DNA from 4 places in the Allobosea sp. P4_E12 genome. Region 4 is predicted to be linked to each of the others. Evidence: predicted binding sites of a transcription regulator. Region 4 holds the regulator's gene; each other region holds the start of a gene.

Region 1 (3,810 bases), on a different contig from region 4:
CCGCACCACTGTTTGCATGCAGGAGGGGCGGATGCCGGCGCGTATGAAGACCGAGTACAAGGGACTGCGGTGCTTTCTTGCAGTTCTCGGCCTTGCACTCGGCTGCTCCGGCCCTGCCCTCGCGCTCTATCCCAAGAAGGGCGACGCCTCGCCCCATCACGGCGTCCGCGATGCACGCCGCCAGGCTATCCAGGGCATCGACATTTCGCGCTGGCAGGGCGAGATCGACTGGGCCAAGGTCAAGGATGCCGGCACCCGCTTTGCCTTCATCAAGGCGACCGAGGGCGGCGACCACCTCGACCCCAATTTCCGCAAGAACTGGGAGGGGGCGAAGAAGGCCGGCGTAGCGCGCGGTGCCTACCATTTCGTCTATTGGTGCCGCCCGGCCAAGGATCAGGTGCGCTGGTTCAAGCGGCATATCCCGAAGGACCCGGATGCCCTGCCGCCTGTGCTCGATGTCGAATGGAACGGCGAGTCGGAGAGCTGCGGCAAGAAGATCCCGCGCGAGAAGGCGCTGGCCAAGATCAGCGAGATGCTGAAGGGCCTGCAGGAACACACTGGCAAGAAGCCGATCATCTATACCGACATCACCTTCCACGAGGATGTGCTGGAAGGCGAGTTCAACGATCATCCCTACTGGCTGCGCTCAACCGCGGCCCCACTGCGCCATCGCTATGAGCGTAGCAAATGGGAATTCTGGCAGTTCACCACCACAGGACGCGTGCCCGGCATAACCGGCGATGTCGACCGCAACGCGTTCTTCGGGTCCGAGCGGGAATTCGCAGCCTGGCGCGAGGGCCGTTTCGACATCGGCGCCCGGAAGTGGCGGGGTGGCGAGCCGAAGGTTGCCGGCAACCGCGCACCTGCGACATCGGCCGGCTCCAAGGCGCCGCAGGCTGCCGGAGGCGCGACGCTCAAGATGCTGCCTCCCGCGCGCGTCCCGGGCAAGGCGACCGCCAACCGTGATCCACAAGTGACCGGCTCTCTCGCCCGCGATTGACTTTGCGGCACCCGCTGCGCTGTCACGAAGCTGTCATGAGACGCGCGCCCTGATCCCGGGCAGCGCAACCTCTGATGAGAAATCGCCCGCCAGGGCGTGGCCGGAATGCTCCATGATCTGCAATCCCGGGCCGGGTTCGTCTGGGTCTACCATTTTGATTCCGACGGCCGTGCGCATCTCCTTCCTCGCCGCGAGATGCCCGACCTTGCCCTCCCCGAGGCCGAGTTCGTCTGGATCCATCTCGATCTCGTGCATGGCCGCGCCAAGCAATGGGTCGCCGATTGCACCGCTCTGCCCGCCGAGGCGCAGACCCTGTTCCTGACCCAGGACGATCACCAGCGCCTCCATCACAATCGTGACTTCGCCTGGGGCATTACCTTCGACCAGATCCGCGAGGTCGACAGCCCCGCCGACGAGATGGGCATGCTGCACTGGATCATCGCCGACCGGTTTCTGCTGACAGGTCGGAGACAGGCCATGCAGGCAACGCGCCTGACGCGCGACGCCTTGGAGGCCGGCTACCGGGCGAGCTCGCCGGTGATGCTGTTCGAGCGCATCATCGAGTTCGTCATCGAGGATGTGGCCGAAGCGGTGATGCAGCTGACAGAGGACACCGACTCGATCGAGGACCATGTCATCGACGAGCGCGTCAGCGACGAGGCTCGCCGGTTAGGGTTGATCCGCCGGCGGACGGTGAGGCTGCACCGCCAGCTCAACGGCCTGCACCAGCTCTTCCGTCGCTTCTCCGAAAATGCCTCGACACGGGCTGCGCCGGAGACCGTGAAGAGCGCCGCCAGCCGCCTGCTGCAGCGCGTCGACACCATGCTGACCGACGTCCAGATCGTGCAGCAGCGCGCCCGCCTGCTGCAGGACGAGATTGCCTCGCGCCTGACCGCCCAGACCAACAGCCATCTCTATGTGCTCTCGATCCTGACCGCGACGCTGATGCCGGCGACGCTGATCACCGGCCTGTTCGGCGTCAACACCAAGGGCCTGCCCTTCCTCGAGAACGAATGGGGCTTTGTCTATGTCGTGATCCTGTGCGCCCTGGCAGCGCTCAGCGTGTATCTACTGCTCAAGCGCCGCGACATGATCCACTGAGCCCGGGCGGGCTCCTGATGCATCACAGCGCGGCGATGCGCGGGTTCACCTCGACGGTGACATGGGACAGCATCGGCAACCCGGCGAGCAGTGCCTTGTAGGCTGCGGGCGGCTTCGGATCAGTGGCCACGACCGAGACGATCGCCGAGCAATGCCCTGGCCCAACCTGCCAGAGATGCAGGTCGGCAACCTCTGCGCCCTCGGCGGTGAGTCGCGCCTCGATGCCGGCGGCGAGAGCCTTGTCGGGCACAGTATCGAGCAGCACCGCTCCCGAGGCGCGCAGCAATCCGAACGACCAATGCGCGATCACCAGCGCGCCGACGATGCCCACCGCCGGGTCGAGCCAGACCCAGCCATAGAGGCTGCCGCCGAGCAGCGCGACGATGGCAAGCACGGAGGTGAAGGCATCCGCCAGCACATGCAGATAGGCCGCCTGGAGATTATGATCCCGCCCACTCCCGGCGTGGTGGTCATGATGGTGATTGTGGTCCGCGCCACCATGCGCATGATGGTGATGGTCATGGTGATGCGCAGGGCCATGGTCATGTCCGTGTTCGCCCTTCAGCAACCAGGCGCTGGCGAGATTGACCGCAAGGCCCAGAACCGCGACGGCAATCGCCTGCCCGAAGACGATCGGCACCGGCTGGACAAGCCGCATCACCGATTCCCAACCGATGAACAGGGCGACCAGCGCCAGGACGAGCGCGCTCGCGAAGGCTGCGAGGTCGCCGAGCTTGCCGGTGCCGAAGCTGAAGCGTGGGTCGCGGGCGTGGCGCCGCGCGAAGCGATAGGCGAGAGCCGCGATCAGCAGCGCCGCCGCATGGGTCGACATGTGCCAGCCATCGGCGACGAGCGCCATCGAGCCGAACAGCGTGCCGGCGGCGATCTCGCCGACCATCATCGTCATGGTCAGCGCAATGACGATCCAGGTGCGCCGCTCGTTCTCCTGGTGGTCTGCGCCGAGGAAGACATGGTCGTGACGCGGCGCCAGGCTGGCCAGTTCGGACATCGCTGGAACTCCCGTTGGATCAAAGATACTTGGTCAGCGCCTTCAGGCTCTCGATCGAGCGCCGCGTCTCGGGCGTCTGCGTGCCTGTCGTCTCGAACAGGTGATGGTCGATATGGTCGAAGATCAGCAGCATCTTGACCTTCTCCAGCGCCTTTTCGAACGCCTGGAGCTGCTGCACCACCTCTGGCACCTCGCGCCCTCCCGCGAGCATCTTCACGACGGTGTCGAGATGGCCCTGCGCCCGGCGCAGCCGCTTGACGATATCGGGATCATGTGCGTGGCTCATGCTCACATCCTATCCAGGGGATAGGATGTGTAAACCGAGTGTCGGCGCTCCCGCCCCCTCTCGGTCGCCGGCTGCAAGTGGCATGGCAGATCACCCGCCGGTGTGGCCACGCCCATCCGGGAGATCGCGCTGGAACAGCCTGACAGGGCCACAAAGCGCGCTATAACGCTGCAAAGCCGTGCCCGATGCGCGGCGTCTTCCGGGAGGCCACCATGCTCGCCAACGCCCCGCGCCCGTTCAATTTCGATCTCGGCGAGACCGCCGACGCGATCCGCGACACCGTCCACGCCTTCGCGCAGGAGAAGATCGCGCCGCGCGCCGAGGAGATCGACCGCTCAAACCAGTTTCCGCGTGACCTCTGGCCCGAGATGGGGGCCCTCGGCCTGCATGGCATCACGGTCGGAGAAGAGGATG
Region 2 (3,810 bases), on a different contig from region 4:
ACCGTGTTGCTTCCAGTGGGTCCAGCTTGGACAACGCTCGCCCGAAGAGCTTCTGGAAACGCCAACTTTCAAGTGCGAGCTCAAGAAGCGCGTCCTCGGCCCTGTTGGCCGCCTGATCGGGATCCATCGACATTTCCGTAGGGTAAGACGGCTCTTGGCATGACCGGCGCAGCCGGAAATAGCCACACGCTAGAATTGTATGAGATTCGTATTCGACTGCAATGGCTTGCTCACGCTCTTCCCCTTCGCAAACCGATGAGGCGCACTTGCTCGGCGCATGGGCCGCATGGCGAGATTGGCCTTCCCCGAGCACGGACAGAGTCGGAAGGCTGAATACCTGCAAGCGGCTGCATTTCAGCAGCGTCAGGCCTCGCCCTGATCCGTGCGCCCCGTGCGAGAACGCCAGCACCGGCAAAAATGACGGTGACTCGTGCGAGGAACTTGCCTCTAGCAGTCAGACGGCGTCGTGGCGCGGAGCATCACATCGGACTCGATGATGATCCGTTGCTGCGCGTTGCGGCCGGCGAACCCGGTCGAGTTGGAGGCGATGCGACTCGCCCAGGAGCCAGCTCTGACGATCGAGCATCTCCAGATTGGCGGGGCACAGACGAGCTGCACGCTGCCGCTCGACATGCCCCTGCCTTCGGCCGCGCTCGTCGCCCTGGTGCGGCGCGATGGCGAGGTGCCTCAGGCGCCGACAGGGCTGAAGGCGCCGTTTCGGCGGCCTCAACGGCCGCAGCAACACGGTGCTGTTCTGGGAGCCGGCGGCGCATGGCGGCGCGCAGCTCTTCGACGTGCTCTGGAGCGCGACGGAAAACGGGCCGTGGCAGGTCATCAACCCGGTCGGGTTGCTGTCGAGCGTTTACCTGCATGCGACCCAATCAGAGGGGCATTATCGCGTCGGGGCGCGGGACCTGTTCGGCCGGACCAGCCAGGAGTCGACGACGATCAAGGCCTGAGCCGATCCCTCACCTGGGAAGGAAGAGCTTCGATCCCTGCGGCGTGCCAAACCGGCCGTTGCGCCGGAACGCCGACTGACACCGACCGCGACACGACGCGCGGTCGGCGTCAGCAGCGCCAGGATCGCGTGCGCGATGTGGTCGAGGCAGCGAGGCAAAGGGGCGCCAAGGCGGTTCCCTTGCACCTGGATGTCGGGCGCAGCGACAGCTTCGCGGCGTTCCGGGATGAGGCAACGGCAATGCTGCAGCGCGAATGGAACGCAGGCTCCTTCGACTACCTCGTCAACAATGCGGGCTTCGGACAGATGGCCCTGTTCGAGGACACCAGCGAGGAGCTCTTCGACTCCTTCATGCGGGTGCTGTTCAAGGGACCCTATTTTCTGACCCAGGCTCTGCTTCCAGTGCTTGCTGACGGCGGTGCCATCGTCAATGTGACGAGCAATTCGACCCTGCAGAGCGGCATGGAGCCGGGCTATTCCGCCTATGCATCGATGAAGGGCGGCCTGACCGTACTCACCCGCTACATGGCCAAGGAGTTCGGCCGCCGCGGCATCCGCGTGAACGCCGTTGCGCCGGGCGCCACCAGGACCCGGATCGGCGACGATGCGTTCGATCGCTATCCGGAGATCATTCAGTCCATCGTCGAGAAGACGGGGTTGGGGCGTCTCGGAGAGGCCAGCGATGTGGGCGCCGTGATCGCAGCCGTGCTCTCGGACGAATTCCGCTGGGTAACCGGACAGTCCATCGAAGCATCCGGCGGCGCCAGGTTGTCCTTCGCCTGCTAGGCGAAACCGCAGCGCCTCCTGAGGTCGAGCCACGATCGGCCCCTGGCAATCTCACACGGGCCGGCCATCGGGGCACGCGCTGGCGGCTCGGGACGCGCCCTCGCGTCGCTCATGCCCGGGACGCGGGCGTCGAGGTCGCCCGTCTTCGGAATGGTGCAACCGCGCATCGGTCGGGCAGGCCGTCCCTGGATGCCCTGTTGATGTTGGGGCAGGCGTGGTCGGATGGTATTCAACAACATGCAGGGCTGTCGCCATCCTGTCATGTGCGGCTGCAACTAGCTCACCCCATCCAAGGGATCACGGATTATCGGAGGTTGGGGATGCAACTGAGAACGCTTTGGCATGCGGTAGCAATTGGCAGCGCCTTCGCTGCGGCCCCTGTCGCCGCGCAGACGATCTATCCCATCAACCGTGCCGAAATCCTCGAGGGCTCGCGCTTCGACTTCAAGGTCGAGTTCCCGAACGCGCCGACCTCGGCCGATGTCGCGGTCACGATCAACGGCAAGCCGGCCGCCGAAATCTTCGGCAAGGCCACGACCTTCATGCAGAACGAGGAAGGCCAGAAGCATTCGGCGCTGTGGCTGCGTGGCGCGACGCTTCCGGCGGGCAATTATACCGTCGAGGCGAAGCAGGGAACCAACAAGGCGACGGTCAAATGGGAGGTCTTCGCCACCACCCAGCCGCGCCGCGCCAAGAACGTCATCCTCTTCATCGGTGACGGCATGTCGGTCGCCAACCGCACCGCGGCCCGCATTCTCTCCAAGGGCTGGGACGAAGGTCGCTACAATGGCGAGCTCGCCATGGACGACATGTCCAACATGGCGCTGATCTCGACCTCGGGCACGGACTCGATCGTGACCGACAGCGCCAATGCCGCCCATGCCTACACCACCGGCCATAAATCCTGCGTCAACGCACTCGGCGTCTACTGCGCCAAGAACGCCCTGACGCTCGACCATCCCAAGGTCGAGACCATCGCCGAGGTGATCAAGCGTCGCGGCAAGATGGCGATCGGCGTCGTCACCAACTCGGAAATCGAGGACGCGACCCCGGCTTCGATGGTGGCCCACACCCGCCGCCGCTCGGATTTCAACGACATCGTCAAGATGTTCCACGATGTGCAGCCCGACGTGATCATGGGCGGCGGCTCCCCGAACTTCCTGTCCAAGGCGACCCACGGTTCGAAGCGGACCGATGAGCTCGACTTCATCGCCAAGTTCAAGGAGGCGGGCTACACGCTCGCGACCACCAAGACGGAAATGAACGCGGCTGTCGCGGCCGGCTCGAAAAAGCTGCTCGGCCTCTACAACACCGGTAACATCGACGGCGCGTTCGATCTGCGGCTGACCAAGAAGGGCACGGTTTCGAAGTTCCCCGACCAGCCGGACGTGGTAGAGCAAACCAAGGCTGCGCTCGACATGCTCAAGGGCAACGAGGACGGTTTCTTCCTGATGGTCGAGTCGGCCCGCATCGACAAGTACAGCCATTCGCTCGACTGGGAGCGTTCGGTGTTCGATACGATCATGCTCGACAACGCGGTGAAGGTGGCGAAGGACTTCGCCGGCGACCGCAACGACACCCTGATCATCGTGGTGCCCGATCACGCCCATCCGATCTCGATCATCGGCACCTATGACGACGACCGTCCGGGCCAGCTCCTGCGCGACAAGCTCGGCGTCTACGCCGACTCCGTGCCGCCGAACTACGGCCCGCTCGACGTGGACGGCTACCCCACCAAGGTCGACACCTCGCGCCGCCTCGCAGTGGTCTATGGCAGCTATCCCGACACCTGCGACACCGGCCGCCCGGACATGACCGGCGAACGCGTGCCGGCGGTCAAGGGCCCGGATGGCAAGACCAATATCGCGAACGAGAAGGACTGCACCGGCCCGCTGGCCGCGCGCCGGACAGGCAACCTGCCCTTCGACGCCAATAGCGGCGTCCACTCCGCCGACGACGTGATCCTGACTGCGATGGGCCCGGGCGCCGAGAAGTTCCGCGGCCATAAGCCCAACACCTATGTCTTCCGCGTCATGGCGGAAGCACTGGCGCTGGGCGGCAAGTAA
Region 3 (3,810 bases), on a different contig from region 4:
CTCTGCCGAGGTGATGGACCGGGCCAAGGCCTGGTTCGAGCGCTCGACCGAGGCCGATCGCGCCCGTCTGCTCGCCAATATCATGGCCGGGCTGCCCGGCGCCTATGATCGCTATGACGTGCCCGGCCTGAAGCGCATGCTCGCGCGCTATCATGAGATGAGCCATGACGGGTTGCGCGCCAATCTGAAGCGGTTCCTCGAGGCGGTGATCCCGACTGCGGAAGAGGTCGGGATTCGCATGTGCATTCACCCCGACGATCCGCCGCGCCCACTCTTCGGCCTGCCGCGCATCTGCTCGGACGAGAGCGACATCGCCTTCATACTCAGTGCGGTCGATACCCCGTCCAATGGCCTGACGCTGTGCTCGGGCTCGCTGGGGGCCAACCCAGGGAACGACGTGCCCGGAATCGCCCGGCGCTTCGCCGACCGGATCTGGTTCGCGCATCTGCGCAATGTCGCCAAGGATCCGGACGGCTCCTTCATGGAGGCAGAGCATCTCGGCGGCGACACCGACATGGTGGCGCTGGTCGATGTGCTGATGGTCGAGGAGCAGCGCCGCAAGGCCGCCGGCTGGCGCCATTGGCGCATCCCGATGCGGCCCGATCACGGCCATGAACTGCTCGACGATATCGGCAAGGGCAGCTTCCCGGGCTATCCGGCCGTCGGCCGCCTGCGCGGCCTCGCGGAGCTGCGCGGCGTGATGGCCACCCTGACCAGCCTGCGCGGCTACGACGCCTGATCAGGCCAGGGACGCTACTTAGGCCAGAAGACGCTGATCGGCGAGCTGCACCAGCTTGCCGCCAGCAATCGTCGCAACGACGCGCGGCTGCGGCGCATCCTCGACGATGATCAGATCCGCCCGCCTGCCCGGCGCAATGACGCCGCGATCGGCCAGGCCAAGGGCTTCCGCCGGGGCCTCGGAAACCAGCCTCCAGGCCTCGGGAAAGCTCGCCGTGCCGTTGCGCGCCAGCATGAAGGGCGCCAGCAGCAGCGCCGGATAATAGTAATCCGACGCCAGAATGGTGCAGAGCCGCTTGCCGACCATATCCTCGGCGGCCGGGCAGCCGGTATGCGAACCGCCGCGTACGACATTGGGCGCGCCGAACACCGTCGCCTCGTCATGCGCGACCGCCTCGCGCGCCGTCGCCTCATCCATCGGGAACTCCGCCACGGTCACGCCGAGCGAGCGATACCAACGCCGCATGTCCGGGCTCATGTCGTCATGCGAGAGCGTCGGAATGCCGGCGGCCAGCGAGGCCTTCGCCAGCCGCGCGACCGATTCCGGCACGTCGTCGCCGCGGTCATGGGCGTTCTGCGCCAGGGCCATGAAGTCGGCATGTGAGAGGCCGGTGCGCTCGACCATCTTGGCGACCTTGTCCGGCCGGGTCGTCTCCTTGAGGATCCCGCCGGTATGGTCGTTGAAGGCCAGCACTCCGACGCGCCCCGCCTGCAGCCACTCGATAATCTCGGCCTCGGCATCGAGGTTGAAGGTCTCGTGGCGCAAATGAAATCGGGTATCGGCCCCAAGTTCCGGCCCGAGCCGTGCAATCGCCTCGACCAGGCGCCGCGCATTACCGGCTCCGCGCAGGCCGGGTTCCCAGGACCAGGTGACGCCGTGGAAGGCCGTGGTGATACCGCAGCTCAGCATGGCGCGATCGGCATCGCGCAGAGCGAGATCGATATCGAACGACACGCGCGGTCGCGGCATGATGTGCCGCTCGAAGGCATCACCATGACAATCGACCATGCCCGGCAGGACGAGCAGGCCGGTGGCGTCCAGGCGCAAGGCGCCGGCAGGAGGAGACGCATCGAGCGCAGCGATGGACGATCCATCGGTGACGAGATCGGCACGGGTGAGCGCGGCGGTCAGAACTGTTCCGCCCGTGATATGAAGTGACACGCCCGCCTCCGCCGCAGCCCCTGGGAGGGCGCGCTTGACGGGTCAGCATGACGGCAGAATGACAAGCGGGCCGGTCAGGATGGCGTCCGGCCTTGTTCAACGCACCGAGACCGGCGACAACGTCATCGACCGGGCGGCCTTCCGCAAAGCCGGCATCGTCCACTGCGATCAGCAAGCGGCGGCATCGGCGAGGCGCAGGACGGTGACGCTCCGGCCCAGGATCATTTCAAGACCTCGGTCGCGGTGATGATGGAACGGGCGATGTCGACCAGCTTGCGCTTCTCGTTCATCGCGGTGCGGCGCATCAGGGCATAGGCCTCCGCTTCGGGGAGCCCCTTGAGGCGCATGACGATCCCCTTGGCATGATCGATCAGCGCGCGGTCGTCGCGCTGCGACCGCACCTCGTCCAGCCCCTCGCGCAGCTTCGAGGCAGCGTCGAAGCGACTGATGCAGGCCTGGAGGATCGGCTTGAGCGCCGCCCGGTTCAGCCCGTCGACGGCATAGACCGCGACCCCTGCCTCGACGGCCGCCTCGATCAAGGCCGGATCCGGCGGCTCGACGAACAGGGTGACCGGCCGCTTCGGGCGCTGGCTGACCAAAAATGCCTCAGCCAGCGCATGATGGTCGGGGCTCGCGAGATCGATCACGACTACATCGGGGTCATGTGACTCAACGCTAGTGACTTGCCCGTTTGTCGCACCGATTTGGACGAGATCGGTAAAGCCCGCCTCGCGCAAGCCCTCGTCGAGAATGGCAGCCCGGACCGGGTTGGCGTCGACGATCAGAATTTTCAACGCAGGTGTCATGAGCCACGACGCCTAACGCAGTGAGGATAAGGCCCGTCCTCAGCCCGACAGGATTGCGACACCTGCCAGAATGAAACCACCACCGGCGATGCGGGCAAGCTGCGGCATCCGCACCGCAAGCTGGCCCGCAAGAAGCAAGCCTACTCCATGCAGGGCAGATGTCGCGATCACAAAGCCGATCGCATAGCTCACACCGCTGGCATCCTCCGGCATCTCGGCGCCATGGGCAAAGCCGTGGAAGATCGCGAAGATCCCGCAGGCAAGGGCGCCGGCAGCGAGCGGCGGCGCGAGATTGAGTGCGATGGCAAGCCCGAGGATGACGATGGAAAAGGCGATACCGACCTCCGCGCCTGGAAGCGGTCCGCCGGACATCGCCCAGAGCCCGGCCAGCGCCATGGCCGAAACGAAGGTGACGGGGTAGGCGATGCGCGCCCTGCCACCGACGAGCCCGGCCCAGAGGCCGACCGCGATCATCGCCAGCGCATGATCCAACCCGGTGAGCGGATGCTGCAGCCCGTGAACGAGACCATCTACGGAGCCCACTCCGGTATGGGCAAGGGCGGGTGCCGCCATCATCGTCACGAGCGACGCCAGGGCGCCCGTCAACCGCGTCAGCATGTTCGCCTCCTCTATCCCGGGGCGATCGCCTTCAGGCCGCCCACGGTCTCGATGAAATCCACCACCGCATCGACGCCCTCGCCCTCCCGCGTATTGGTGAAGACGAAGGGTCGCTTGCCCCGCATGGTTCTTGAGTCCCGGTCCATCACAGCAAGATCCGCGCCAACATGCGGAGCGAGATCGGTCTTGTTGATGACGAGCAGGTCCGAGCGGGTGATGCCCGGGCCGCCCTTGCGCGGGATCTTCTCGCCGGCTGCGACATCGATCACGTAGATCGTCAGATCGGCGAGTTCGGGCGAGAAGGTCGCCGCCAGATTATCTCCGCCGGACTCGATCAGGATCAGGTCGAGCGCGGGAAATTTGCCGCGCATTTCGTCGACCGCGGCGAGGTTGATCGAACAATCCTCGCGGATCGCGGTATGCGGGCAGCCGCCGGTCTCGACGCCCATGATGCGCTCCTCGGGCAGAGCCCCTGCGACGGTCAGG
Region 4 (3,810 bases):
ACGCCGAGACCATCGAGCCGGCGCAGCCATGCCCGCAGCAGGGGCGAGGCCTTCATGGCGCGCGGGAAGACGCGGCCGCTGCTGCCGACGAACGTGTCCTGCCCGAGCGCATCGGCCCAGTCGCGCAGGGATTGTGGCGGGAAGGCGCGAATGGCCGGCTCCAGCCAGGCTTGCGCATCGCGATAGCGGGGCAGGAACCTGTCGAGCGGTTCGGAATGGGTAAGGTTCAATCCGCCGCGCCCGGCCAGCAGGAATTTGCGGGCCGGCGAGGGCATGCGATCGTAGATCGTGACGGTGTCCCCGGCTGCCGCAAGGCGCTCGGCCGCGATCAGCCCGGAGGGCCCTGCTCCAATAATGGCGACGTGATGTGTGGGCATCGGTCCGGCTTGCCGTCAGCGCGCCCTGCAGTCAAGGGTAATCCCGCCCCGAAGGCCATCGACAGGGAGGAACCATGCCGACCATCGCCGCCTATTTCGGCGCAGCCATTCTCGAAATCGCCGGCTGTTTCGCGTTCTGGGGCTGGCTCCGGCTCGACAAGCCCATCTGGTGGCTCGTACCCGGACTGTTTTCGCTCGCCCTGTTCGCCTGGCTGCTGACGCTGGCGGAGAGCGAAGCCGCCGGACGGGCCTATGCCGCCTATGGCGGCGTCTACATCGTCAGTTCGCTCGCCTGGCTCTGGGCCGTGGAAGGCTTTCGCCCCGACCGCTGGGACATTATCGGTGGGCTGATCTGCCTCGCCGGCGCGGCGATTATTATCGCAGGGCCGCGCTAGGGTATCGGCCCGAAAGGTGGATTGCGGTTTTCGGGAAGGCCGATGCAACCATAGACGGTTAGATCGTCGGGCGGATTCGATATCCGGCCCGATGATCCAAGTCCCCGATGATCCAAGTCTCAGCTCCGCGCAAAGGTCTCGTCGAAGGCATAGCCGGCACCGCGCACGGTCCGCAGCGGGTCCTTGGCGTTGTCAGGAGTGATCGCCTTGCGCAGCCGGCCGACATGGACGTCGACGGTGCGCTCGTCGATATAGACGTCGCGGCCCCAGACCGCGTCGAGCAGCTGGGCCCGGGAATAGACCCGCCCCGGCGCCTGCATCAGGAATTCGAGCAGGCGGAACTCGGTCGGGCCGAGATGCAGCTCGCTGCCTGAGCGGCGGACACGGCGGGTGGTGCGGTCGAGTTCGAGATCGCCGGCGGCCAACAGGCCGGCGACATGACCCGGCTTGGCGCGGCGTAGCAACGCCTGGATGCGGGCGATCAGCTCGGGCAGCGAGAACGGCTTGACGACATAGTCGTCGGCCCCGGTGGCGAGGCCGCGCACACGCTCGGTTTCCTCGCCGCGGGCGGTGAGCATGATGATCGGCACCCGCTCGGTATCGCGACGGGTCCGCAGCCTCCGGCAGAGCTCGATGCCGGAAAGGCCCGGCAGCATCCAGTCGAGCAGCACGAGGTCCGGCGTATGATCGCGCAGATGCAGCTCGGCATCGTCGCCACGCGCGACGCTGTCGACCTCGAAGCCCTCGGCTTCGAGATTGTAGCGCAGCAACAGGGTCAGCGGCTCTTCGTCCTCAACGATCAGGATGCGTGCAGGCATGTCTCACTCGGTCCCAAAGGTGTCGGGCGCCGGTCACTCACCGGTGGCGGCGTCCAGAAGGATATTGGTCGTGTCGAGCTTCGGGCGGGCTGCGTCCAAGGCTTCGCCCGTGACGAGATAGTGGATCGTCTCGGCGATGTTGGTGGTGTGGTCGCCGATGCGCTCGACATTCTTGGCGCAGAACAGGAGATGCGTGCAGAAGGTGATGTTGCGCGGGTCTTCCATCATATAGGTGAGCAGCTCGCGGAAGAGCGAGGTATAGAGCGCGTCGATCTCATCGTCGCGGCGCCAGACCTCCATGGCCTTCTGCTCGTTGCTGACGGCGTAAGCGTCGAGCACGTCCTTGAGCTGGGCCTGAACCAGGCGGCTCATATGCTCGAGGCCGACGACCGCGCGCGACGGCGGCTGGAACTGGCCGGAGATGGCGACCGCGCGCTTGGCGATATTCTTGGCGAGATCGCCGACACGCTCGATATCGGCGGCGATGCGGATGGCGGAGATCAGCTCGCGCAGGTCGTTGGCGAGCGGCTGGCGCCGGGCGATGGTGAGCACCGCCTTCTCCTCGACCTCGCGCTGCAGATTGTCGAGGCGCTGGTCGGCGCTGATGACCTTCTGCGCCAGACCGGTGTCGCGGCGCACCAGGGCGACCGTCGAATCGCCGAGCATGCGCTCCGACATGCCCCCCATCTCGGCCAGGCTGCGGCGGATCCCCTCGAGATCGGCATCATATGAGCGGACGATGTGATCAGTCATCGCGGCGTATCCTTTGTCGGCAAAGCAGTTGGAAGGCTGGGCGCCGGTTCAGCCGAAGCGGCCGGTGACGTAGTCCTGCGTCTGCTTCTTGTGCGGGTTCATGAAAATGGTGTTGGTGGCGTCGAATTCGATCACCTCACCGAGATACATGAAGGCGGTGTACTGCGAGATACGCGCCGCCTGCTGCATGTTGTGGGTGACGATGACGATGGTGAAGTCGGTCTTGAGCTGCTCGAGCAGGTCCTCGATCTTGCCGGTCGAGATCGGATCGAGCGCCGAGGTCGGCTCGTCGAACAGGATGACTTCCGGCTTCTGGGCAATGGTCCGCGCAATGCAGAGGCGCTGCTGCTGGCCGCCGGACAGGCCCATGCCGGAGGTCTTCAGCTTGTCCTTGACCTCGTCCCAGAGCGCGGAGCGGCGCAGCGCACCTTCGACGCGGTCATCGAGCTCGGATTTCGGCGGCTTCTCATAGAGGCGGATGCCGAATGCGACATTGTCGTAGATCGACATCGGGAAGGGCGTCGGCTTCTGGAACACCATGCCGACGCGCGAGCGCAGCTCGTTCACGTCGATATCGTTGCTGATGACATTGCGGCCGTCGAGCAGGATCTCGCCGGTGGCGCGCTGCTCCGGATAAAGCGAGTAGATCCGGTTGAAGATGCGCAGCAGGGTCGACTTGCCGCAGCCCGACGGTCCGATCAGGGCCGTGACATGGCGGTCCCGGAAGTCGAGATTGATGTTCTTCAGCGCCTTGTGCTCGCCGTAGTAGAAATCGAGGTTCTTGACCGCGATCCGGACGGGGGCCTCGGCATCAAGCGCTTGCGGGCTCAGTTCCAGCGTCGAAAGCATCGACTTGTTCCTTCAGATCGAACGCGACGAGGGTTTGGGGCCGTTCATTTGCCGCCCCGCACGATACGGCGGGCGATAAGCGAGAGGCACAGGATCGAGACGGTGATGATCAGCGAGCCGGCCCAGGCGAGCTGCTGCCAGTTCTCATAGGGGGCGGAGGCGAACTGGTAGATCGTCACCGGCAGGTTGGAGACGCCGCCGACGAGGCTGGGCGAGAACCAGAAATTGTTGTTCAGCGCGGTGAAGATCAGCGGCGCCGTCTCGCCGGCGATGCGCGCCAGGGCCAGCAGGATACCGGTGACCATGCCGGATTTCGCCGCCCTCCAGGTCACGCTGGTGATGACGACCGAAGGCGGGGCGCCGAGCGCAGCACCGGCTTCGCGCAACGAGCTCGGCACGAGGCGCAGCATGTCCTCGGTGGTGCGCACGATCACCGGGATCGCGATGATGCCCAGCGCCACGCCGCCGGCCCAGCCGGAATAGCCGCGAAACGGCTCGACCAGGATGACGTAGACGAAGAGGCCGATCAGGATCGACGGCGCGGAGAGCAGGATGTCGTTGATGAAACGGATCAGGTCCGCGAGCTTCGAGCCCTTGCCGTATTCGGCAAGATAGGTG

Evidence for each region. Region 4 encodes PhoB, which activates phosphate uptake and scavenging genes when phosphate is short. Its sites were predicted from a motif close to TGTCATNNANCTGTCAT; they were not measured.
Region 1: the regulator PhoB is predicted to act here: its motif matches at 1,021-1,037, upstream of AC1DW9_RS29715 (CorA family divalent cation transporter).
Region 2: the regulator PhoB is predicted to act here: its motif matches at 1,991-2,007, upstream of AC1DW9_RS17860 (alkaline phosphatase).
Region 3: the regulator PhoB is predicted to act here: its motif matches at 1,948-1,964, upstream of AC1DW9_RS21910 (alpha-D-ribose 1-methylphosphonate 5-triphosphate diphosphatase).

Annotation. Positions count from the first base shown of each region.
Region 1 covers NZ_JBFUIY010000034.1:35,708-39,517, reverse strand. The annotation lists gene AC1DW9_RS29720 (glycoside hydrolase family 25 protein) at 32-1,000, shown strand; gene AC1DW9_RS29715 (CorA family divalent cation transporter) at 1,106-2,101, shown strand; gene dmeF (CDF family Co(II)/Ni(II) efflux transporter DmeF) at 2,124-3,110, opposite strand; gene AC1DW9_RS29705 (metal-sensing transcriptional repressor) at 3,130-3,396, opposite strand; gene AC1DW9_RS29700 (isovaleryl-CoA dehydrogenase) at 3,609-3,810, shown strand, end outside.
Region 2 covers NZ_JBFUIY010000013.1:39,034-42,843, reverse strand. The annotation lists gene AC1DW9_RS17875 (hypothetical protein) at 1-127, opposite strand, end outside; gene AC1DW9_RS17870 (hypothetical protein) at 747-959, shown strand; gene AC1DW9_RS17865 (SDR family NAD(P)-dependent oxidoreductase) at 881-1,744, shown strand; gene AC1DW9_RS17860 (alkaline phosphatase) at 2,065-3,810, shown strand.
Region 3 covers NZ_JBFUIY010000017.1:147,271-151,080, forward strand. The annotation lists gene uxuA (mannonate dehydratase) at 1-739, shown strand, start outside; gene AC1DW9_RS21910 (alpha-D-ribose 1-methylphosphonate 5-triphosphate diphosphatase) at 758-1,900, opposite strand; gene AC1DW9_RS21915 (ANTAR domain-containing response regulator) at 2,122-2,706, opposite strand; gene AC1DW9_RS21920 (HupE/UreJ family protein) at 2,746-3,324, opposite strand; gene ureG (urease accessory protein UreG) at 3,336-3,810, opposite strand, start outside.
Region 4 covers NZ_JBFUIY010000008.1:132,179-135,988, forward strand. The annotation lists gene AC1DW9_RS12605 (TIGR03862 family flavoprotein) at 1-377, opposite strand, end outside; gene AC1DW9_RS12610 (YnfA family protein) at 452-772, shown strand; gene phoB (phosphate regulon transcriptional regulator PhoB) at 892-1,590, opposite strand; gene phoU (phosphate signaling complex protein PhoU) at 1,624-2,343, opposite strand; gene pstB (phosphate ABC transporter ATP-binding protein PstB) at 2,392-3,192, opposite strand; gene pstA (phosphate ABC transporter permease PstA) at 3,237-3,810, opposite strand, start outside.